DNA from 3 places in the Thermoanaerobacterium xylanolyticum LX-11 genome. Region 3 is predicted to be linked to each of the others. Evidence: predicted binding sites of a transcription regulator. Region 3 holds the regulator's gene; each other region holds the start of a gene.
What was found. Region 3 encodes HrcA, which represses chaperone genes, less so after heat shock. Its sites were predicted from a motif close to ATTAGCACTCANNNNNNNTGAGTGCTAAT; they were not measured.

Region 1 (8,177 bases), 820 kb from region 3:
AATACACAATAGCGCTAACACACTCACTTCTATATGTGGAAGCTTTTCGTAGTAGCCTTGAGTCTATTTTGCTTTTGGGATAAAGGCTTTGAATAACACTTGACAAAATTAGAGCAGAAATTATATCCATAAATTGAATCCCCCTTTCTTATATCAGAATATGTTTAAGGCAAATTTTTGTTAGTTTTAAAAATAGAAGTGTCACAAATATTGGCGATGTCATATTATGTATTAGGTCAAAAAGACCTGACATAAATCTTGCGAAAGGGGGATATTTATATGCCCACAGAGAAAGGTGCATCATGGATAGGCGGTGGATGGTTCTGGATTATAATTATAATACTTCTTATCTTCTTGTTTGTACCCGGCTTCATAGTTGAAGAGCCTAAAGCTTGATTAAATTTTAAATTTTTAAAAGGAGGATTATTATGGCAGGAACAAGTTCAGTATTTGGCGAAAGCAATTTGCTGTTCTTCTTCTTAATTCTCGTTGTCCTTATGGGCGGCGGATGGTTTGGCGGAGCATGGTCAATGGAAACATTGCTGTTCTTCTTCGTACTATTAGTCATAATCATGGACGGTGGAATGGGATTATTCTTGAATCAAGTCAAATAAAGTAAATGGTCCTATCTTGCGGTAGGACCATTTGTTTTACATAAAAGACGAAATCAATATCAATAATTAAAAATAAGAATATAATGAATTAAAGTAAATTAAATGGAGCTGATCTTATGAATATATCTGGAAATACGCTTCTATTCTTTTTTGTCATATTGACTGTTGTAATGGATGTAAAGTTTGAATTCGAAGATTTGCTGTTTTTCTTTCTTCTGTTAGTTGTCTTGCAGCAAGACAAACCGCGGAAAAAGGCAAGGCGCTTTTTGTGGTCATTGGCCACCATGAATTTCAGTAACAATATTTAACACATCACGTATAATGTATTAGGTCCTTGAGGCCAAAAAATAAAGGAGGTTTTTAGTATGCCTGAAGGAAAAGGAGCAGCATGGGGCGGCGGATGGATCTGGATCATAATCATAATACTAATAATTTTCCTCTTTGTACCTGGAATATTTGTGGTCGATAAATAATGTAAAGGGGGTTTTCATATGCCTGAAGGAAAAGGAGCAGCATGGGACGGTGGATGGATTTGGATCATAATAGTGATTCTTATAATCTTCTTGTTTGTCCCAGGTATTTTTGTGGTGGATAAGAAATAAAAGCATGGGGCAGGTGATAATAAACCTGCCCTATACATATATTATTTAAGAAGTATTTATGGAAATGGGGGATTTGCCGTGGATAAAGAAAAATTACTAAAGGTATTGATAATTGAACTTTTTATAATATTTTTTATAAGGTTTCAAATTTTTGATGGCTTAAGCATTGAAGGAGAAAGGCAGCTTTTAAAGAAAAAAGAAGGCGAGGAAATTGTGGAGCATGATAAAGATGATAAAACAGAAAGTAAAAAGAACGACGAGAAGAAAAGCGATTTGGATATATTTGAGATAATAGAGAAAAGCAAAAACTTTATGGGGAGCGTAAAACCGTATCTACACAGGAAAGAACAGTACTACATAGATATATTCACAAAAATTGCCGAGATACTTGAATGCCACAAACAGTTGATGGAATTTAATCAAGAAGCTGAAATGCAAGAAGATGACTTTGATCAGATTGGGATGTTAAAAGCGGTAAAACCGTACATGAAAGAAGATAAGCAGATGATCATAGACAAATTTATAAAGCTTCATGAAGGGATACAAAACCTAAACGAAAAAATGAAAAAATACGAAGTGGAAGGAGATAAAAATAACATCATAGATAAAATTCTGGATATTTTTGAAGCGATAAAACCTGTTATTCCAGATGATAAAAAGGATATGGCAGAAAAAATCATAAAAAACATAAAGCTTGTAGAAGCTTTGAACAATGCTGAAAGCATTATGAATTCAAAAAATAGTGAATCAAGGCACGAGAAGGTAGAAGAAAGCGATAGAAGCGATGTGAAGAATAATTTGTTTGACAGATCTGAAGAAAATAAAAAGACAGAAGAAGTTAAAGATGCAGAAGACGCTGTAAATGATGAAATGGTGGAAGGTGTAAAAAGCAATGATGTGGAAAGGGAAATAAAGAAGGACGATGTACCGAAAAATCTTGGACTTACAGATCAGCAGTCGGAAGTGGTAAACGGTCTTAAATCAATGCTTACGAAAGAACAGCAGCAGTTTATGTACAACATGATAAATTATTTAAAACAACAAAGTTCAAATGGCAATGTAAATAATGTTGCAGGTGACTAAAGCCTGCATTTTTTTGCGTAAATTTAATATTAATCGTATAATTAGAAGATAAATGGGAAAAATCTATAATAATCGTCTAAAACGGCAAAAATTAGAGAAATTTGGAGTTTGCCATGAACTTGTAATTAAACTAATATAAAAAGTGTGATGATTAGCACTCGCCATGAATGAGTGCTAACAAAATTCGAGGAGGGATATTATGAGATTAAAACCACTTGGTGACAGAGTTGTAGTAAAGGTTACTGAAGCCGAAGAGGTAACAAAAGGCGGCATTGTATTGCCTGGCACTGCAAAAGAAAAACCTCAACAAGGTGAAGTACTTGCTGTCGGCTCTGGTGAATACATAGATGGGAAAAGAGTCGAGCTGGAAGTGAAAGTTGGAGACAAAGTAATATTCTCAAAGTACGCTGGCACAGAAGTAAAACTTGATGGAGAAGAATATCTTCTCTTAAGGCAGAGCGATATATTAGCTGTAGTAGAATAAGGAGGTAGAAGAAATGGCAAAGAAAATTTTGTACGGTGAAGATGCAAGAAAGGCTTTGGAAAGAGGCGTAAATGCTGTTGCCAACACAGTTAAAGTAACATTAGGACCAAGAGGCCGTAATGTTGTTTTAGATAAAAAATATGGTTCACCAACAATTACAAACGATGGTGTTACAATCGCAAGGGAAATTGAATTAGAAGATCCTTTTGAAAATCAAGGCGCACAGCTTTTAAAGGAAGTTGCAACAAAGACAAATGATGTAGCTGGCGATGGTACGACAACAGCTACTGTATTAGCACAAGCCATGGTATTGGAAGGTTTAAGGAATTTAGCTGCTGGCGCAAACCCAATGCTTTTAAGACGCGGCATGGCAAAAGCTGTCGATGCTGCTGTTGAAGGATTAAAAAATATATCAAAGCCAGTAGAAGGAAAAGATTCTATAGCACATGTTGCATCAATTTCAGCGGCTGACGAGGAGATCGGTAACTTAATAGCTGAAGCAATGGATAAGGTCGGCAAAGATGGCGTAATAACAGTAGAAGAATCAAAGTCAATGAATACGACTATTGAAATAGTAGAAGGAATGCAGTTTGACAGAGGCTATATTTCACAGTACATGGTAACTGATACAGATAAGATGGAAGCAGTTTTGGATGATCCTTTAATACTTATTACAGACAAGAAGTTATCAAATATCCAAGACTTATTGCCACTTCTGGAACAAGTAGTACAACAAGGAAGGAAGCTTTTGATAATTGCAGATGATGTTGAAGGTGAAGCACTTGCAACATTAGTAGTAAATAAATTAAGAGGCACATTTACATGCGTTGCAGTAAAAGCTCCAGGATTTGGCGACAGAAGAAAAGAAATGCTTCAAGACATAGCTATCTTGACAGGTGGTCAAGTAATTTCTGAGGAAGTGGGCCTTGATCTTAAAGAAGCTAAAATAGACATGCTTGGTCGTGCAAGACAAGTAAAAGTAACAAAAGAAAACACTACAATAGTTGACGGCGCAGGAAATGCTGCAGACATAAAGAACAGAATAAATCAGATAAAAGTTCAAATCGAAGAGACGACATCTGATTACGATAGAGAAAAACTGCAAGAAAGATTGGCTAAGCTTTCTGGCGGTGTCGCAGTAATTCAAGCCGGTGCTGCTACAGAGACAGAGCTTAAAGAAAAGAAACACAGGATAGAAGACGCGCTTTCAGCTACGAGAGCTGCTGTTGAAGAAGGTATAGTTCCTGGTGGTGGTACAGCACTGTTAGATGTTATACCAGAAGTACAAAAAGTTGTCGATTCTTTAGAAGGTGACTTCAGAACAGGTGCTCAGATCGTACTTAGAGCATTAGAAGAACCAGTAAGGCAGATAGCAAGAAATGCTGGTGTAGACGGTTCAGTGATCATTGAGAAGATAAAAGAATCAAAAGACCCTGCTTTTGGTTATGATGCATACAAAGAAGAATTTGTAGACATGTTAAAAGCAGGTATAGTTGACCCAACAAAGGTTACGAGGTCAGCACTCCAAAATGCTGCATCTGTTGCGTCTATGATACTTACAACAGAAGCTGTTGTGGCAGACATACCAGAAAAGAATCCACCAGCTCCAGCACCAGGAGCAGGCATGGATATGATGTAAGAAAAATAACCGGGGATGCCCGGTTATTTTTTTTGTACTGTTGACATGGACATCTAAATTTGTTATATTGTTTAGTAATTTAATAATAAAATCTTATCCGCATATAATCTGGTGAATAGGCACTGGAGTATCTACAAAGAGCCGTAACTCTTTACTATGGGGAGTTATTGTTGTACTCTTTTTTGCCTGAACGAAATTCTCTGTTCGGGCATTTTTATTATTAAACTCAGGCATAATAAATTTTAAAGGAAGGGGATAAAAATGGCTGATAAATTCGTTAAAGAAGGACTGACATTTGATGATGTACTGCTTATACCGGCAAAATCTGATGTGCTGCCAAAGGAGGTCGACACTAAAACACGCCTTACAAATAGTATAATGTTGAATATACCATTGATTAGCGCAGGAATGGATACAGTGACAGAGTCTTCTCTAGCTATTGCCATAGCAAGAGAAGGAGGAATTGGCATAATACATAAAAATATGCCTATAGAAAGACAGGCTTTAGAAGTAGACAGAGTTAAAAGGTCGGAACACGGTGTTATCACAAATCCTTTCTATTTGACACCAGATCACAAGATACAAGATGCTGTAGAACTTATGGAGAGATATAGAATATCGGGAGTGCCTATAACAGTTGGCAGCAAACTTATGGGAATAATTACCAACAGAGACATAAGATTTGAAAGCAATTTAGACAGGCCGATTAAAGAGGTCATGACAAAAGAGAATTTAGTCACTGCACCTGTTGGGACTACTATAGATGAGGCTCGGGAAATACTTAAAAAGCATAAGATAGAGAAGTTGCCGCTTGTGGATGAAGACAACAATTTAAAAGGATTGATTACCATTAAAGATATTGAAAAGGCCGTAGAATATCCTAATTCTGCAAAAGATTCAAGAGGAAGATTGCTTGTTGGTGCTGCTGTAGGTGTTTCTGCAGACGTCATGGAAAGAGTAAAAGCATTGGTGGATGCAAATGTGGATGTTGTGGTTGTTGATACGGCTCATGGACATTCTGTCGGTGTCTTAAATACGGTAGAAAAGATAAAGAATAGATTTCCTGATCTGCAGATCATTGCTGGAAATGTGGCGACTGCAGAGGCTACAAGAGACTTAATAGAAAGAGGTGCTGATTGCGTTAAGGTTGGCATTGGACCTGGTTCGATTTGCACAACGAGAGTCGTAGCAGGCATTGGAGTTCCTCAGATTACAGCAATTTATGATTGTGCGGAAGAAGCCGATAAATATGGTATACCTGTAATCGCAGATGGTGGCATAAAGTACAGTGGAGACATTGTCAAAGCGATTGCTGCTGGTGCATCTACGGTAATGATTGGAAGTCTTTTTGCAGGGACTGAGGAAAGTCCTGGTGAAGTAGAAATATACCAAGGAAGAAGCTACAAAGTATATAGAGGAATGGGCTCAATATCAGCAATGAAAAGCGGAAGTTCTGATCGGTATTTCCAGGAAGGTATGAAAAAGCTTGTTCCCGAAGGTGTAGAAGGCAGAGTGCCGTACAAGGGACCTTTGAAGGATACTGTTTACCAGATGATTGGAGGTTTAAGGGCTGGAATGGGCTACTGCGGTGTCCACAACATTGAGGAGCTCAGGACGAAGACGAAATTTATAAAAATAACGAATGCAGGATTAACTGAAAGCCATCCACATGATATAATTATTACGAAGGAAGCTCCAAATTATAGTATTAAATAAAGGAGGATTTTGATGGGTATTAATAGAGAAGTTATATTGATACTTGATTTTGGCGGCCAATACACGCAGCTTATTGCAAGGAGAATAAGGGAAGCAAATGTGTTTTGCGAAATTGTTCCGTACAATATAAAGCCAGAAGAAATTGAGAAAAGACAGCCTAAGGGTTTGGTCTTATCAGGAGGACCTGCCAGCGTTTATACAGAAAATGCACCAATGTGCGATGAAGGCATATTTAAGCTTAACTATCCTATTCTTGGCATTTGTTACGGTGCACAGCTTATGACGATGATCCAAGGTGGTAAAGTTGCGGAAGCACCTGTAAGAGAGTATGGCAAAACAGACGTTGTGATAAACAACAATATTCCTCTGTTTAAAGGAATTGAAAAAGATACAAGCTGTTGGATGAGCCATACGGATCAAATAGAACTTCCACCTAAAAATTTTAAAGTCGTTGCATCGACAGCAAATTGCCCTATTGCAGCAATCGCCAACGTAGAAGGAAAGCAGTATGCCGTACAATTCCATCCAGAGGTAATACACACTCCAAGAGGTACTGAGATAATCAGGAATTTCTTGTTTGAAATATGCGATTGCTCTGCAGATTGGACAATGGATTCACTCATTGAGCAGACTGTAAAAGAAATAAGGCAAAAGGTCGGAAATGACAAGGTTGTCTGTGCTCTAAGTGGTGGTGTTGATTCATCTGTTGCTGCAGTTTTGGTAAATAGAGCAATACACGACCAGCTAATATGTATTTTTGTAGATAATGGTCTTCTAAGGAAAAACGAAGCTGAAAAAGTAGTCGACACTTTTAAAAACAATTTTGATATGGAGATAATAAAAGTAGATGCAAAGGACAGATTTTTAGAGAGGTTAAAAGGAGTTAAGGATCCTGAAGAAAAGAGAAAGATAATAGGAAATGAGTTTATAGAGGTATTTAAAGAAGAAGCAAAAAAAATCGGCGATGTGAAATATTTAGTGCAAGGCACTCTTTATCCTGATGTCATCGAAAGCGGAAGCCCTGTCGCGTCAACGATAAAAAGCCACCACAATGTAGGTGGATTACCTCAAGATGTAGGATTTGAGCTTATTGAACCATTGAGGATGCTTTTTAAAGATGAGGTAAGACAGGTTGGCAGAGAATTGGGTATGCCTGATGAGATTTTAAATAGGCAGCCTTTCCCGGGGCCAGGTCTGGCAGTCAGGATACTTGGGGAAGTAACAGAAGAAAAATTAAACATATTGAGAGAAGCTGACAGCATCGTGCTAAGAGAGATGAAAAAATACGGCTGGTACAACAATGTATGGCAGTCATTTGCTGTGTTGCCAGACATAAAAAGCGTCGGAATCATGGGAGATGACAGGACGTATGCATACCCAATAATCTTAAGGATTGTAGAAAGCAACGATGGAATGACGGCAGACTGGGTGAAGATGCCATACGATATTCTGGAGGACATATCTACAAGCATTGTAAATGAAGTTTATGGTGTAAATAGAGTCTTGTATGACATCACATCGAAACCACCGGCTACAATCGAGTGGGAGTAACACGAACATTTTTTAAAAATATCAAAAAAATATTCGTAAAATTATTGACTTGAATTGAAAAACTTGATATTATAATTGTGTCAGGACAAGTAAATAATAGCTCATATAATTCTGAGAATACGGCTCAGAAGTCTCTACCAGACAACCGTAAATTGTCTGACTATGAGTGAAAGTGTACCTGAGGGTTCCAGTCTTATTTGTTCATGCTTTTGAAAGCTTAAAGGCGTTCGGACCGAGCGGTACAGGCATTGTATTGCCACACCTGTGGGATAAAAGCCCGGGAGGATAGGTTTCACTCTATGTGTTGGAATCTATCCTTTCGGGCTTATTTATTTTTAAAATTCGTTTTTATTTCAATCATAAGGAGGATTATAATGGTAAAAAACAACGAAAAGAGAGGCTTTCTTGACAATTTCTTCAAGCTAAAAGAAAATGGTACTTCGGTAAAGACAGAGGTCATTGCTGGTATTACAACTTTCATCACGATG
Region 2 (8,177 bases), 1.0 Mb from region 3:
TATTCCAAAGCTTAATAGTCTTTTCTGTAGGTCCCTCTAAAAAACTATCATCGCCTTCGTATAACGTATAATTTTTTTGTATAAAATCTTGAACATCAATAGTCTTTTGCCACTTGCCCTCCTGAAACCCGCGCCATTCACTAATCATCTTTATTCCCCCTAATTATTTATTATAGTTTTATTATAGCCATTTTGTTCTTTGTAGTCAATATACTGTATACACTTCAGAAAATTTATTATCTTGAAACATCATTTTAATTGTATCATCAGTAAAGCACAAAAAATATGATATATGTCACATTTTCGATACAATTTTTATATTTTTGGGATATAATTAACTAAGAAGTAAGTTATATTGTTTAGGAGGAAACTAAAATGTCGAAGATGAGAATAGATAAGCTTTTATCAAATATGGGATATGGTTCAAGGAAAGAAATTAAAAATTTTATAAAAGAATGCCTTGTTGCAATAAATGATGTAATAATCGATGACCCTGGTTTTACAGTACAACCTGACAAAGACGTTATCACATTTAGAAACGAAAAAGTCTCATACAAAGAATACATATATATAATGATGAACAAACCGAAAGGCGTCATTTGTGCAACATATGACCCGTCGGAAAGAACCGTTGTAGACCTTTTGCCACACCATATAAAATCAAGAAAGGTTTTTCCAGCAGGAAGACTTGACAAAGACACAGAAGGATTGCTTTTAATCACAAATGATGGAGAACTGTCACATAAACTTTTATCGCCAAAAAAACACGTCTTTAAAAAATACTATGCAGAAGTTTTAGGATTTATCGACGAAGATGACGCATCTTTGTTTTCAGAAGGCATATTATTAGACGATGGTTACAAGACTATGCCTGCAACTCTGGAAATAATATCTTCAGGCAATATCTCAAAAGTATATATTTCAATCAGAGAGGGAAAATATCATCAAATAAAAAGAATGTTTGAAGCGATAGACTCAAAAGTCATCTACTTAAAAAGGCTTTCAATAGGTAAATTAAAATTAGATGAAAATTTAAAAGAAGGGGAATGGCGGGAATTAAACGAAGAAGAAATAAAATTGCTTAAGTCAATTGAATAGCTATTTCAATTGATCGATTGCACAGTGGGATATCATAATCGATACAAGGCTTTCAGCTCCTTCATTGCTATTTACACCATCTTCTGTTATACCATCGCTGCAGCCTCCACTATCTTCGTCGTATAAGCTTAATCCTTTTGAGTTTTTTCCGTAAAACCATTTGTCACAGTCTATGGCTCTTTTTTTGTATTTTTCATCGCCTGTCAATTTATAAGCATCTATATACATGAGAGCCATTGTATACGCTTCTACAGGCTGCTCATCATATTCTGCAATGTTTTTGCCCTTTCTATACCATCCTTTGCATCCAACAGCTTTAAAATAGCCATTTTTAAAGCAAACACTATCCAGAAAATCAACTGTTTTTAAAGCGACATCCAGAATTTCCTCGTCTTTAACGATTGAAAAATACTTTAGAAGCGATAATGGAATGATTCCATTATCGTACGACACTACATCTTCAAACCACTGCCAATCTTCATTTGAATTTTTTTTGTACTCCTCGATGATATCGTACGCCAATTTATCCATCTTTTTTCTGACAAAATCTTTATCTAAATTCTTAAAAGAATTGTAAACATAGTATAAACCTATTAAGGTGTATGCTTTACCTCTGATGTAATTTAGAATATCTACTAAAGGCAATGATTTCTCAATCATCTTATATGCAGGCAACTTTACCCTTTCATCAATATCTGCATTTATTAAATACCCTAAAGCCCAAATGCACCTGCCAAAACAATCTTCTGAAAAATCTTCATCAATAAATTTCCTATCAAAAGACATGAAATTTCTAAAACGGCCGTCGTCTTCTTGCGCGTACATCAAAAATGACAAGTATTTTTTAATAAGGTCAATAAACACATCATCTTTGTACTTTTCGTACATCATTGTACAGGCTATCAAAGCCCTTCCATTGTCATCAGTCGTATAACCATATTTAGGATTAGGGACAGAGCCAACAGAGTGCTGCATTATACCTGTATCATCTGTCAGTATAAACAAATGGTTAAACATTTTTTTGCCGTCCACAATACGTCCCTCCTTGTTTATACTGCTTCTTTCGCATCATCCTCTAAATCTTCAAATATTCTCAAGAACAATTCAACATATTCTAATGCAACGTTGTCCCACATCATCGTTTTTCCATAAACTTTTATCTTCTCCTCCATGATTTGCTTTTCGTGGGGATTTTCTATGGCAAAACTTATGCAATTTGCTATAGAATCAGGATTTTTAAATTCCGCCAACAGTCCCCTTCCATCGCTTAAAATTTCTTCAGCGTATTTATATGGAGTTGATACAACTAATTTTCCTAAGCCTGCAGCGTATGCCAATGTTCCACTAACCGCTTGTTCCCTGCCAATGTATGGCGTCAAATATACATCAGAAAGCTTTAAGTATTCGACGATCTCCCTTTTTGTCAGATATTTATTGACAAACTTTACATTGTCGTTTAGATTTAGCTCATTTACCTTCCTTACAAGAAAATCTCTGTAAACTTCACCATCTGACCTGACTATATTGGGATGTGTCTGTCCGAGTATAAGGTACAATATATCAGGATGTTTCTCCTTAACCTTCGCTATAGCTTCTATGCCGTATTCTAACCCTTTTCCAGGACTTATCAGTCCAAATGTGCTTACGACGAATTTTCCTGCATCAATGTTGTATTTCTTTCTCAAACTATCGCCGGACAGCGTTGGCAGATTTGGAACTCCGTGAGGCAATACTACGATTTTTCTTTCATCAACACCATATAAATTGACAAGAAGTGGAATTGTGTTTTTGGCCATAGTAACAACTCTTTTGCTCTTTGTACACAATTCTTTTAAAATGTGCTTTTGCTTATCAAGTGGGTTAGACAATATCGTATGAAGAGTTACGACATAAGGCACTTTTAAATTGTCTACAAGATCCAAAATATATTCGCCCCACTCACCGCCGTAAATACCATATTCATGCTCGATTACTAACAAATCAATTAATAAATCATTTAATTTATTTGCAAGTTCTAAATAGCTATTTCGGTCGTGCTGCTTAAGCCTATAAATAACATCATCACCATAATCATATTCTTTATCGTCTATCGCAATCACTTTTGGTTCATTTATAATTTTAATATCTTTAAGCTCATTTACCAAATCCTGTGTAAATGTAGCTATTCCACATTCTCTCGGTGGAAATGTACTCAAAAATGCAATGTTTATTTCTTTATTCTTTACCATTCATAACACCTCCATCAACTTACAGCATAATCGTTAATACCATTTGCATAAACTTCATCTTCAATTTTCCTCATGCCATCTACCACGCTATTTGAAGCCACAACAGCATTTATCAAATTTACATTTCCTTTAACTTTGACATTGTCCCATAAAACGCTGTGCCTTATAATGCTGTTAGAACCTATATGCGTATTATCACCTATAATCGCATACGGACCTATCTCTGCTTTAGCATCTATTTTGACGTTACTTCCTATAAAAACAGGCTCAACAATTTTTACTGAATTATCGATTATGTTTTTTCTATGTTTAATATCGTGATGGCTTACATCAACATATTTGCAATATTTTTTCAATATGTCAAAGTGGACTTTTTTGTACTTCTCAATTGTTCCTATGTCTATCCAATATCCGTCATACCTATACGCAGCCATTTTATAACCTTTCGATAAAAGTTTTGGATATGTATCCCTTTCTATTGAAACCACTTCATCTTTAGGGATTTCATTTAATAGCTGCGGTTCAAATACGTATATTCCCGCATTTATCCATTTTGAATTAGTCTCGTATGGTTTTGGTTTTTCTTTAAACGCTGTAATGTAATCATTATCGTCATACTCTATTACACCGTATTGCGATGGATCCTCTACTTTAGTCATTGCAATAGTAGCTAATGCTTTTTTTGACTTGTGATACTCCACAAGACTTCTAATATCGATATCACATATAATATCTGAATTTAGTATTAAGAAAGTATCATTGAAAAATTCTTCAGCATTTTTTATAGCCCCACCTGTACCCAATGGTATGTCTTCTTTGATGAATGAAACTTTTACCCCTAATTTTTCACCATTTTTAAAATAATTCTCAATATGATTAGATTTATAGCATGTGCTTATTACAACCTCGTCTACGCCTTGATTTTTAAGTCTTAAAATGGTAGATTCTAATAATGGTCTACCCATTATAGGTACCATAGGTTTAGGAAGAAAATTCGTCAGAGGTCTTAGCCTTGTACCTAATCCTCCTGCCAGCAATAATGCTTTCATTCGAATTCCCCCTTCGTCAATATTTAGTTTTTGTTTAACAATTAGAATTTATAATCGTGTTGCAATCAAAGTACAATGTGAGTTAAATGTGAAGATACATCAGTAGTATTAGCACTCTATATAAACGGCTGCTAACAATTAAAATTATAATCCTTTTAATTCCATAAGTCAAGAGGGTTAAAAAGGTATGTAAACGTTAGAAGCCAACTTTACACAAAGCCTCCATCTACAGTCAATACTTGACCTGTTATAAAGGAAGATTGATCAGATAGCAAAAAAACCACTGCCTTAGCGACTTCATCTGGCATCCCAAGTCTTTCAAGAGAAGTTCTTGTCGACAGATATTTAAGTGTATCATCTGACAAGCTTTTATTCATGTCTGTTTCGATTACACCAGGTGCAACACAATTAACTCTTATATTTGATGGTCCTAATTCTTTTGCTAATGCTTTTGTAAAAGCTATAATAGCACCCTTTGAAGCAGAATATGGCACTTCACAAGATGCACCGTATATTCCCCACATTGATGAAACATTCACAATAGCACCTTTTTTACTTTTTAGCATATACTTTAAAGCGCTTTGTGTACAATTAAACATGCCATTTAAATTCACATCCATCATGTATCTCCAATCTTCTACTGATACATCCATAAAAGGCTTAATTTGTGAAACACCAGCATTATTGACCAAGTAATCTATGCGCCCAAATCTCTCAACTACTTCTTTCATCATCGTTTCTACTTCTTCTCTATTTCTGATGTCTGCTTTAAATACATCTGCATATCCTAAGTTACTTTTTATATGATTCTTTAAACTACATGCACTATCGTAATCTGTATTGTAATGAATTGCCACACATCCGCCTAATTTCGATACTTCTTTACATATAGATGAACCAATGCCTCCAGACCCACCTGTAACAACGACAACTTTACCACTAAACATAAAAACATCTCCTTTAATAAATAAATTAAGCCGCTTATAGATAGGTTATACAAAAGCAAAGCAAAAATCAATAGAAAAAAGGTGTATGAAACACCCATACACCTTTTGTAGTTATTTTTTTATGGCCTCTACTGTATTTTTTGTGGTGCTATAAAGGCCAGATGCCCCAAGCCCCATAGCAGTACCCAACAGAATGCCTTTTAAAATATCACCGGGAGCTATGTAAAGTATTCCTAAAGCTATTCCAAATATTAACGAAATCAATGCTGAATATTTTTTAGGTAAGCCAATTTGTTTTACTACCTCTACCAAACCTATTATCAAAGGTATCAGTGAAACATCGTAAACATCCATAATAAAATCCCCCTAAATACACATTTCTAATAACATTATATTTTGTCCCGCGTTTTTTAAGACATGAAATTAAAGTTTTTGCAGGTCTTGTTAAAAAGGCACATTTGAAAAAAATTATCACCGTTCACAAATTGTTTTTTCTATATACTGCTGGCTCATTACGTTAGATCGGCTAAAGTTGTCTATGCGTTATGACGGCTTTTAACGTACTGACTGCGTTCGCCAAGTATATTATGAAAACAAAATTAATCGCTCTCTTCAATAATATTTTTCGGAAAAATACTTAATAGAAAAGAATGAACAAATAAGATAAAATAAAAAAGACCCCGTTGACTGGAATCTTGATATCATTGGAGCGGATGACGGGATTCGAACCCGCGATCCTCGGCTTGGGAAGCCGATGCTCTACCACTGAGCCACATCCGCAAAATATTCTTTTTTAAATACAAAAATGGCTCCTCAGGTAGGGCTCGAACCTACAACCTACCGGTTAACAGCCGGTTGCTCCACCATTGAGCTACTGAGGAATATATTATCCGGCAGCGACCTACTCTCCCGAGTAATCAGTACCATCGGCGCTGGAGGGCTTCACTTCCGTGTTCGGTATGGGAACGGGTTTTTAACCTCCGCTATTGCCACCGGAAATCTTTCGTTCATTTTTCTTAAATGAACTTTGAATACTGCACAATGCTAAAGGTCAAGTCCTCGACTTATTAGTACCGGTCAGCTGAAAGTATTTCTACTCTTACACCTCCGGCCTATCTACCTCGTCTTCTTCAAGGTGTCTTACTCTGGCACTCAACTCTACCTACTGTAATCTATTTTATTCCCTAACATTTGTACATAGTGCTTTTTCCCTTCAGTAAGTATAGTTGAGTGCCAGATGGGAAATCTTATCTTGAGGTGGGTTTCACGCTTAGATGCTTTCAGCGTTTATCCCTTCCAAACTTGGCTACCCAGCTGTGCAAATGGCTTTGCAACTGGTACACCATCGGTTTGTCCACCCCGGTCCTCTCGTACTAAGGGCAGATCCTCTCAAATTTCCTGCGCCCGCGACGGATAGGGACCGAACTGTCTCACGACGTTCTGAACCCAGCTCGCGTACCGCTTTAATGGGCGAACAGCCCAACCCTTGGGACCTACTTCAGCCCCAGGATGCGATGAGCCGACATCGAGGTGCCAAACCTCCCCGTCGATGTGGACTCTTGGGGGAGATCAGCCTGTTATCCCCAGGGTAGCTTTTATCCGTTGAGCGACGGCAATCCCATTCTCTACCGCCGGATCACTAAGCCCGACTTTCGTCCCTGCTCGAATTGTCTTTCTCGCAGTTAGGCTACCTTCTGCCTTTGCACTCTTTCGCGCGATTTCCTTCCGCGCTGAGGTAACCTTTGGACGCCTCCGTTACTTTTTAGGAGGCGACCGCCCCAGTCAAACTGCCCGCCTGTCAGTGTCCATATGCCGGTTTACGGCTCCTATGTTAGAATTTCGGTAATATCAGGGTGGTATCCCAACGTTGGCTCCATATAGGCTGGCGCCCATATTTCTCTGCCTCCCACCTATTCTGTACAGATATTACTAAAATTCAGTGACAAGCTGCAGTAAAGCTCCATGGGGTCTTTCTGTCCTGTCGCGGGTAACTCGCATCTTCACGAGTACTACAATTTCACCGGGTCCCCCTTCAAGACAGCGCCCAAGTCGTTACGCCTTTCGTGCAGGTCGGAACTTACCCGACAAGGAATTTCGCTACCTTAGGACCGTTATAGTTACGGCCGCCGTTTACTGGGGCTTAAGTTCAGAGCTTCTCCGGCACTCAACTCTATCTACTAAGAGTTTATGCTTTTGGCTATTCTTTCTTTTAACCATCTTCTTGCATTATGAGATTTTTTAATTGCTTTTCTCTCTTTTGGGCATCTTCTTTTGCTTTATATGCTTCATAGTAGATTAGTTCCCATTTATGCCCTTTTGTGTATTTGTTTAGTCCTTTATTATGAGCTTCTACTCTTTTCTTTATATTCTCTGAATAGCCTGTATATATGCCTCCATCTTCATTCTTTATTATATAGACATAATACATTTCTTTCACTCCTAATAGGTATAGTTGAGTGCCGGATGACCCTTCCCCTTAACCTTCCAGCACCGGGCAGGCGTCAGCTCCTATACTTCGTCTTTCGACTTAGCAGAAACCTGTGTTTTTGGTAAACAGTCGCTTGGGCCTCTTCTCTGCGGCCTTTCGGCACTCCTTCTCCCGAAGTTACGGAGTCTTTTTGCCGAGTTCCTTAATGAGGGTTCTCCCGCTCGTCTTTGGATTCTCTCCTCGCCTACCTGTGTCGGTTTATGGTACGGGCACCTTATCCTCGATAGCAACTTTTCTTGGCAGCCCCTTCGAAACTTCGCCTTTCGGCTCCCCTTCACAGCTCTTATGAGCTTTGGTACTTCACTCAAAGCTCTTTTCGTCGCTGCTTGGACGTGCTCTACCAACCGCACGCTTTTCTTATCTCGCT
Region 3 (8,177 bases):
TCACTGGGATACAATTTAAAGATCGTTGTGACAGTACACAATTTTCCTAACTACAAAAATATGAATAAGATAAAAAAGTATTTTTATCTGACAATCAATAAGTATTTAAATAAAAAGACAGATGCAGTAGTTGCAGTGTCTTACGCTCTTAAAAATGCCGTTGTAGATGAAGAAAGCATACCGTCTGATAAAGTACGTGTAGTATATAACTGCATTGATATGCCGCAATTCATTAGTACGCCATTGAATCTGAGAGAAAAATACGACATAGCTTCAGATACTTTTATAATTGGTTGTGTTGCAAGGCTTATACCGTCAAAAGGTGTTCAAGATCTCATTGAAGCGTTGAATATACTTAGGGGAAAAATTAAAGCATTTGTCTTTATAGCAGGTGATGGGCCTTATATGGAATATCTTAAAGAAATGGTTGGGGAATTAAAGCTTGATAATGTAGAATTTTTGGGATTTATAGAAGATATATTCAAATTTTTAAGCAGTATAGATATTTTTGTATTGCCGTCTCGCAGTGAAGGTTTTGGCATATCGGTTGCTGAGGCTATGGCGTTAGGTGTACCTGTCATTGCTACAGATGTTGGAGGAATACCTGAAATAGTTAAAAATGATGAAAATGGAATCATCGTAAAATCTGAGGCTCCTAAAGATTTGGCTAATGCTATTGAAGTTCTTGCATTAAATGAAGATTTGAGAAATAAATTTTCAAAAAAAGGCAAAGAATATATTTTAAGCAATTTTTCGAAAGAAAAGATGATAAAAGAATTGGATCTTTTGTACGATGAACTTAGGAGGAAATGAAAGTTTGAGCAGGGTAAAAGAGAAAAAAGAAAGGCTTAGAAAGCTGAGAATGCTATATTTATTCATATCCATCTACATAATTTTTATCACGTTATGCATATTTCAAGTGGATTACACGTTTAATGCTTTGACAACAGGTATTGCAAGTCAAAGCATATTTAAGGTTGCTATAAGCAAAGATTTTCTCAACATAACTTTTTTGGGACAACATAGTCATGTGCCATTAAAAGGTGTTGATGGTCTTTTCAAATCTCTGTACAAGTGATTTTTTATGCTATAATATTAATATATGTGAAGGAGGTTTGAAATGTCTAAAGTTAGAAAGGAAAATAAGAGGAATTTTTGCATTATAGCCCATATAGACCATGGTAAATCTACTCTGGCGGATAGATTGATTGAGAAGACTGGTGTATTGACAGAAAGGGAAATGGAAGAGCAGGTTTTAGACAGCATGGACTTGGAGAGGGAAAGAGGTATAACCATAAAGCTTCAGCCAGTCCGCCTCATATACAAAGCAAATGATGGAGAGGAGTATGAATTGAATCTTATAGATACTCCTGGACATGTTGACTTTACGTATGAAGTCTCAAGGAGTATTGCAGCATGCGAAGGTGCTTTGCTGGTTGTTGATGCAACGCAAGGGATAGAAGCCCAAACGCTGGCAAATTTGTATCTGGCATTAGAGCACGATCTTGAAATCGTGCCTGTTATAAACAAGATAGATCTTCCATCTGCAGATCCTGATTTTGTAAAAAAAGAGATCGAAGATGTTATTGGCATCGATGCCGAAGATTCTTTGCTTATATCTGCGAAAGAAGGCATAGGAATTGAAGATGTTTTGGAAGCAATAGTAAAGAGGATACCGCCACCATCAGGAGACCAAGAAAAACCGCTTAAAGCATTGATATTTGATTCGTTTTACGACAATTATAAGGGTGCTATAAGTTTTATAAGGGTCTTTGACGGCACATTAAAGCAAGGTGATAAGATAAGAATGATGTCGACTGGAAAAGAATTTGAAGTGACAGAAGTCGGCATATTTAGACCTAATCTAAGTCCAGTAGATTTTCTTACAGCTGGTGATGTTGGATATGTCGCTGCCAGCATAAAAAATGTCAGTGATACCCGTGTAGGAGATACTATAACAAATGCAGAATTTCCGGCATCTGAACCTTTGCCTGGATACAAAAAAGTCACACCAATGGTTTTCTGTGGAATATATCCAGCAGAAGGTGAGGACTATGAAAATCTAAAAGATGCACTTATGAAACTGCAATTAAACGATGCGTCATTGACATTTGAGCCAGATACATCTGCAGCTCTTGGGTTTGGTTTTAGATGTGGTTTTTTAGGGCTTTTGCACATGGACATAATACAAGAGAGGTTGGAGAGGGAATATAACCTGAATCTCGTGACTACGGCACCGGGCGTTATCTATAAGGTCTACAAGACAAACGGAGAAGTAATTGAACTGGATAATCCGGCAAATTTACCGGAGCCGACGTTGATTGATCATATAGAAGAACCTATAATTACTGCTACAATAATGTCTCCTACAGAGTACGTAGGACCCATAATGGAGCTCTGTCAAGATAGAAGGGGCGTTTATCAAGGAATGGATTACCTTGAGCCTACCAGAGTGCTTATTAAATACGATATTCCGTTAAACGAAATAATATATGATTTTTTTGATGCTTTAAAATCGAGGACAAAAGGTTATGCCTCGTTAGATTATGAGCTAAAAGGCTATAAGACATCAGATCTTGTGAAATTGGACATACTTATAAATGGTGAGATAGTGGATGCTTTGTCTATGATAGTCCATAAGGATAAGGCTTATGAAAGAGCCAGAAAGATGACAGAAAGGTTAAAAGAGAATATACCACGCCATCTTTTTGAGATTCCTATACAAGCTGCTATAGGTTCAAAGATAATAGCAAGGGAAACTGTCAAAGCATTGAGGAAGAACGTTTTGGCAAAGTGCTATGGCGGAGATGTTACGCGAAAGAAAAAATTATTAGAAAAGCAAAAAGAGGGCAAAAAGAGGATGAGACAAATAGGGAAGGTTGAAATTCCGCAAGAGGCCTTTATGTCAATCTTAAAGCTTGATGATGACAATGATTAGATCTGGTATATACGTTCATATTCCGTTTTGCAAGAGAAAATGCTATTATTGTGATTTTAATTCTTATGCAAACATGGAAGATAGTTTTTTTTCGTTTAAAGAAGCAATAATAAAGGAGATTAAGACGAGAAAAGAGGAGCTTAAAGATATATACACTTCTGTGTATATAGGAGGCGGTACGCCAAATGTCTTACCTCCTATATACATTGAAGAAATACTGAGTGAAATCTACGAAAACTACAGCTTAAGCAATGATGCAGAGATCACGATCGAATTAAATCCTGGCTTAATAGATGAAGAAAAACTTAAGTCATATAAAAAAGCGGGTGTAAATAGAATAAGCATAGGCCTGCAGTCTTGGCAAAACAATTTATTAAAAGCTATCGGTAGGATACATACAGTAAGTGATTTTATTGAAAATTATGGTTTAGCATCCAAATATTTTGACAACATAAACATAGATATAATGTATGCATTGCCAAATCAGACTTTTGAGAATTTTAAAGAAACATTGACAAATGTAATTGCATTAAAGCCATCACATATTTCTTGTTATGGACTTATATTAGAAAAAGGAACACCACTTTACGACATGTATGAAAGAAATGAGATTAAGCTTGCTGATGATGAATTCGAATTGATGATGTTTCACTATGGTGCAGAGCTTTTAGAGGCTAATGGATACAGACATTATGAAATATCAAATTACGCATTACCTGGGTTTGAATGCCGACACAACAAGCTGTATTGGATGGATTTACATTATTTAGGCTTTGGACCAGGTGCATATTCATTTGTAGGAAATAAGCGATTTGGCAATATAAAAAATGTTAAAAAGTATATAGACATGATTTATAATGATGGACATGCAGTTGATGATGTTGATGAGCTGTCTTTAGAAGATCGAATGTCTGAATTTATGTTTTTAGGTCTTAGAATGATGGATGGAGTGAATGATAAGGACTTTAAAGAGAGATTTGGCGAAAGCATGTTTTATGTATTTAAAGACGCCATTTATAAAAATATGGAGTTGGGCCTTTTAATTAAAGAAGAAGATGCCCTTAAATTAACTCAAAATGGAGTAGATGTATCCAATAATGTGTTTGAGGATTTTTTGTTTTAAAGTATTGACAAATATCCACAATAGTGGTATTTTTAAATCGTAATTAGCACTCTCAAGCTAAGAGTGCTAACAATAGAACTTGGGGTGGTGAATATGCCGTTAGATGATAGGAAGAAAAAGATTTTAGAAGCTGTTATTAATGACTATATTTTGACGGCAGAACCAATTGGATCTCGGACAATCGCAAAGCGATATAACCTTGGTGTAAGTTCAGCAACGATCAGAAATGAGATGGCTGACCTTGAAGAGATGGGGTACCTTGAACAACCTCATACATCTGCAGGTAGAATACCATCTGACAAAGGATATAGATTTTACGTTAATAATATATTAGAACACTATTTGAATGAGAGCCGTGACGATGAAGTAGAGACAATTGATGAGGTGTTTGCTGAGATAGATGATATAGTGAAGAAGTATGCCAGGCTATTGTCTACCGTTACTAACCATACTATAGTGGTTAAAATGCCTCGAATTGATGAAAACACGATTAAGCGAATACAGATATTGCCTGTTGATGCAAACAAATTGATACTTCTTGTTATGACAGAATCAGGTATTATGAAAAACTATTTGATAAGTTTAAAGGATAATATTGATAATAATTTGTTTGAGTTTTTAAACAACCTGATCAACAATAAAATGATGGGAAAAAGAAAAAGAGAAATGGATCAGACATTGAGAGATGAGATAAAAAAAGAGTCTGGCAGTGCTATCGGAATCATAGATAAGATTACAGATACGATCATAAATGGTTTAAAGCAAATGGATGAAACAGACTTGTATTCTGAAGGTATTTCAAATATTCTCAACTTTCCTGAGTACAAGGATCTGTTAAAAGCCAAGATGTTTTTCGATCTGATTGACAATAAAGACATTATGAATTCAGTGTTGGAGCCTTTAGATGATTCCATCGATGTTACTATTGGAAGTGAAAGCAAGTTTGAAGAGATGTGGGATTTAAGCATAATCAAATCTACTTATAAGATAAATGGTGAGGTTGTAGGAACTTTTGGCATTATTGGACCTACAAGGATGAATTACAAAAGGCTTATAAATGAAATAAATACGATGTCAAATGAATTGTCAAAAGTTCTATCATATATATATCAAGAAAATAAGAGGTGAAACAATGGACAGAGATAAAGATACGATAGAAAATAAAAGCAATTTAGAAGAAGACTTAAAAGACAATACATCCGATGCTAACCGACCTCAAGATGACATTGAAGGTAGCATTGGTGTAGAAAATGTCGATCAGAATGAACAAAAAAATTATGAAGGAGAAATTGAAGAATTGAAAAATAAGCTTAAGCAGAAAGAAGACGAAGCAAATGAATACTTAGAGATGGCTCAAAGACTTAAAGCGGAGTTTGAAAATTACAGAAAAAGGACAGAAAAAGAAAAAGCCGATCTTATTGAATATGGCAAAGAACAAGTAATCTTAGATATATTGCCTGTTGTAGATAATTTTGAGAGAGCTCTTGAAGCTACTCACAGTGATAATGAGGAAATAGCTTCATTTAAAGAAGGTGTCAATTTAATATACAGGCAGTTTAAAGGTGTTTTGGAAAAACTGGGTGTTAAAGAGATAGAGTCTTTAGGTCAAATATTTGATCCATACAAGCATCATGCTGTTATGCAGGAAGAAGCAGAGGATAAGAAGGAAAATGAAATAATTGAAGTTTTTCAAAAGGGATATATGTTTAATAATAAAGTAATAAGACCGAGCATGGTCAAAGTAGCAAAATAAAATAAAGTATATGAATAGGAGGAATAGATTATGGGAAAAATTATAGGAATTGATCTTGGTACAACTTTTTCATGCGTAGCTGTTATGGAAGGAGGACAGCCGGTAGTAATACCAAACTCCGAGGGAGCCAGGACGACGCCATCTGTTGTGGCATTTACAAAAGAAGGTGAAAGATTAGTAGGCCAAGTTGCAAAAAGGCAGGCTATTACAAACCCTGAAAGGACAGTTATGTCTATAAAAAGACATATGGGTTCTGACTACAAAGTAACTATTGATGGAAAGAGTTATACACCGCAAGAGATTTCAGCAATGATACTGCAGAAGCTAAAAGCTGATGCTGAAGCGTACTTAGGAGAGAAGGTTACAGAGGCTGTAATAACGGTTCCTGCGTATTTCAATGACAGCCAAAGGCAGGCAACTAAAGATGCAGGTAGGATAGCTGGACTTGACGTAAAGAGAATTATAAACGAGCCTACTGCGGCTTCATTGGCCTATGGGCTTGATAAGCAAGGTAATCAGAAGATAATGGTGTACGATTTAGGCGGTGGTACATTTGATGTTTCCATACTTGAGATAGGCGATGGGGTATTCGAAGTATTGGCTACAAGTGGTAACAACCACTTAGGCGGTGATGATTTTGACCAGAGGATTATGGATTGGCTGGCAGATAACTTCAAAAGAGAGTACGGGATCGACCTGAGAAACGACAAGATGGCAATGCAGAGGCTTAAAGATGCGGCGGAAAAGGCAAAAATAGAACTTTCTTCTGCTATGACAGCTAACATAAACTTGCCTTTTATAACTGCTGATGCTACAGGCCCTAAGCACATAGATGTAAATCTTACAAGAGCAAAATTTGAGGAGCTTATTAATGATTTGGTGCAATCTACTGTTGAACCAGTAAATCGTGCATTAAGCGATGCGAAGCTTAGTCCTTCAGACATTGATAAAGTGATATTAGTCGGTGGTTCGACAAGAATACCATTCGTTCAAGAGACGGTAAAAAGGATAATGGGCAAAGAACCACACAAAGGTATAAACCCAGATGAATGTGTTGCAATAGGAGCTGCAATTCAAGGTGGTGTATTAGGAGGCGAAGTTAAAGACGTATTGTTGTTGGATGTTACGCCGCTTTCTCTTGGCATTGAAACACTTGGCGGAGTATTCACAAAATTAATTGAGAGGAATACTACGATTCCTACAAAGAAGAGCCAAATCTTCTCCACTGCGGCGGATGGGCAGACATCTGTTGAGATACACGTTCTGCAAGGCGAAAGACCGATGGCTCGGGACAATAAGACTCTTGGAAGATTTACGTTGACTGGAATTCCACCTGCTCCAAGAGGAGTGCCTCAGATAGAAGTTACATTTGATATTGATGCTAATGGCATTGTCCATGTTTCTGCAAAAGATTTAGGTACAGGAAAATCTCAGAACATAACGATCACTTCTTCTTCTAATTTAAGTGAAGAAGAGATAAACAGGATGATGAATGAGGCAAAACAGCACGAAGAAGAAGACAGAAGGAGAAAAGAAGAGATAGAAGTAAGAAATAATGCAGATTCATTAATATACCAAGCCGAAAAGACCATGAAAGATTTGGCGGACAAGATGACACAGCAAGAAAAAGATGATATAAATAAAGAGATAGAAAACGTAAGAAAAGCTCTTGAAGGTAGCGATATTAACGCTATAAAAAGTGCTTCAGAAAAATTGTCACAAGCATTTTACAATGTATCTTCCCGCATATATCAGCAAGCAGGCGGCACAGGTCAGACAAATAGCTATAGTGGCAGTGATGAAACATCTAATAAAGAGAATGTATATGAAGCAGACTATAAGATGGAAGATGACAACAAAGATAATAAATAAGAACCAGGTGAATCCTGGTTCTCATTCATGTTGAGAAAGGCAGGTGATGTGTATGGCAAAAGATTATTATGCGATATTAGGCCTTGATAAAAATGCCAGTGATGAAGATATAAAGAAGGCTTATAGAACTCTTGCAAAGAAGTATCATCCTGACTTAAATCCTGGCAATAAAGAAGCAGAACAAAAGTTTAAAGAGATAAATGAAGCATATCAGATTTTGTCTGACCCTCAGAAAAAAGCTCAGTATGATCAATTTGGCGATGCAGCATTTAATCAAGGCGGTTTTAACCAAGGAGATTTTGGTGGCTTTGGCGGTTTTGGTCAAGGTGGATTTGATTTTGGCGGCTTTGGCGACATTTTTGGTGATATATTTGGTGATATGTTTGGAGGCAGTACCAGAAGAAAAACTGGGCCTCAAAAGGGAAATGACATAAGGGTTAATTTGACTTTGGCCTTTGAAGAAGCTGCATTTGGCGTCGAGAAAGAGATTG

Region 1: the regulator HrcA is predicted to act here: its motif matches at 2,450-2,478, upstream of groES (co-chaperone GroES).
Region 2: the regulator HrcA is predicted to act here: its motif matches at 4,483-4,511, upstream of THEXY_RS00340 (nucleotidyltransferase family protein).

The regions. Positions count from the first base shown of each region.
Region 1 covers NC_015555.1:740,709-748,885, forward strand. The annotation lists gene THEXY_RS03610 (S8 family peptidase) at 1-130, opposite strand, end outside; gene THEXY_RS03615 (hypothetical protein) at 429-614, shown strand; gene THEXY_RS03620 (hypothetical protein) at 731-922, shown strand; gene THEXY_RS03625 (hypothetical protein) at 1,295-2,299, shown strand; gene groES (co-chaperone GroES) at 2,499-2,783, shown strand; gene groL (chaperonin GroEL) at 2,797-4,422, shown strand; purine riboswitch at 4,502-4,599, shown strand; gene guaB (IMP dehydrogenase) at 4,684-6,138, shown strand; gene guaA (glutamine-hydrolyzing GMP synthase) at 6,151-7,689, shown strand; purine riboswitch at 7,771-7,872, shown strand; gene THEXY_RS03650 (NCS2 family permease) at 8,064-8,177, shown strand, end outside.
Region 2 covers NC_015555.1:63,684-71,860, reverse strand. The annotation lists gene pflB (formate C-acetyltransferase) at 1-148, opposite strand, end outside; gene THEXY_RS00355 (pseudouridine synthase) at 376-1,098, shown strand; gene THEXY_RS00350 (glycoside hydrolase family protein) at 1,099-2,130, opposite strand; gene THEXY_RS00345 (glycosyltransferase family 4 protein) at 2,148-3,326, opposite strand; gene THEXY_RS00340 (nucleotidyltransferase family protein) at 3,341-4,375, opposite strand; gene ymfI (elongation factor P 5-aminopentanone reductase) at 4,585-5,322, opposite strand; gene THEXY_RS00330 (hypothetical protein) at 5,434-5,676, opposite strand; tRNA gene THEXY_RS00325 (tRNA-Gly) at 6,028-6,102, opposite strand; tRNA gene THEXY_RS00320 (tRNA-Asn) at 6,129-6,203, opposite strand; rRNA gene rrf (5S ribosomal RNA) at 6,211-6,319, opposite strand; rRNA gene THEXY_RS00310 (23S ribosomal RNA) at 6,370-8,177, opposite strand, start outside.
Region 3 covers NC_015555.1:1,564,736-1,572,912, reverse strand. The annotation lists gene THEXY_RS07755 (glycosyltransferase family 4 protein) at 1-813, shown strand, start outside; gene THEXY_RS07750 (hypothetical protein) at 818-1,078, shown strand; gene lepA (translation elongation factor 4) at 1,121-2,938, shown strand; gene hemW (radical SAM family heme chaperone HemW) at 2,925-4,061, shown strand; gene hrcA (heat-inducible transcriptional repressor HrcA) at 4,155-5,189, shown strand; gene grpE (nucleotide exchange factor GrpE) at 5,194-5,814, shown strand; gene dnaK (molecular chaperone DnaK) at 5,845-7,686, shown strand; gene dnaJ (molecular chaperone DnaJ) at 7,739-8,177, shown strand, end outside.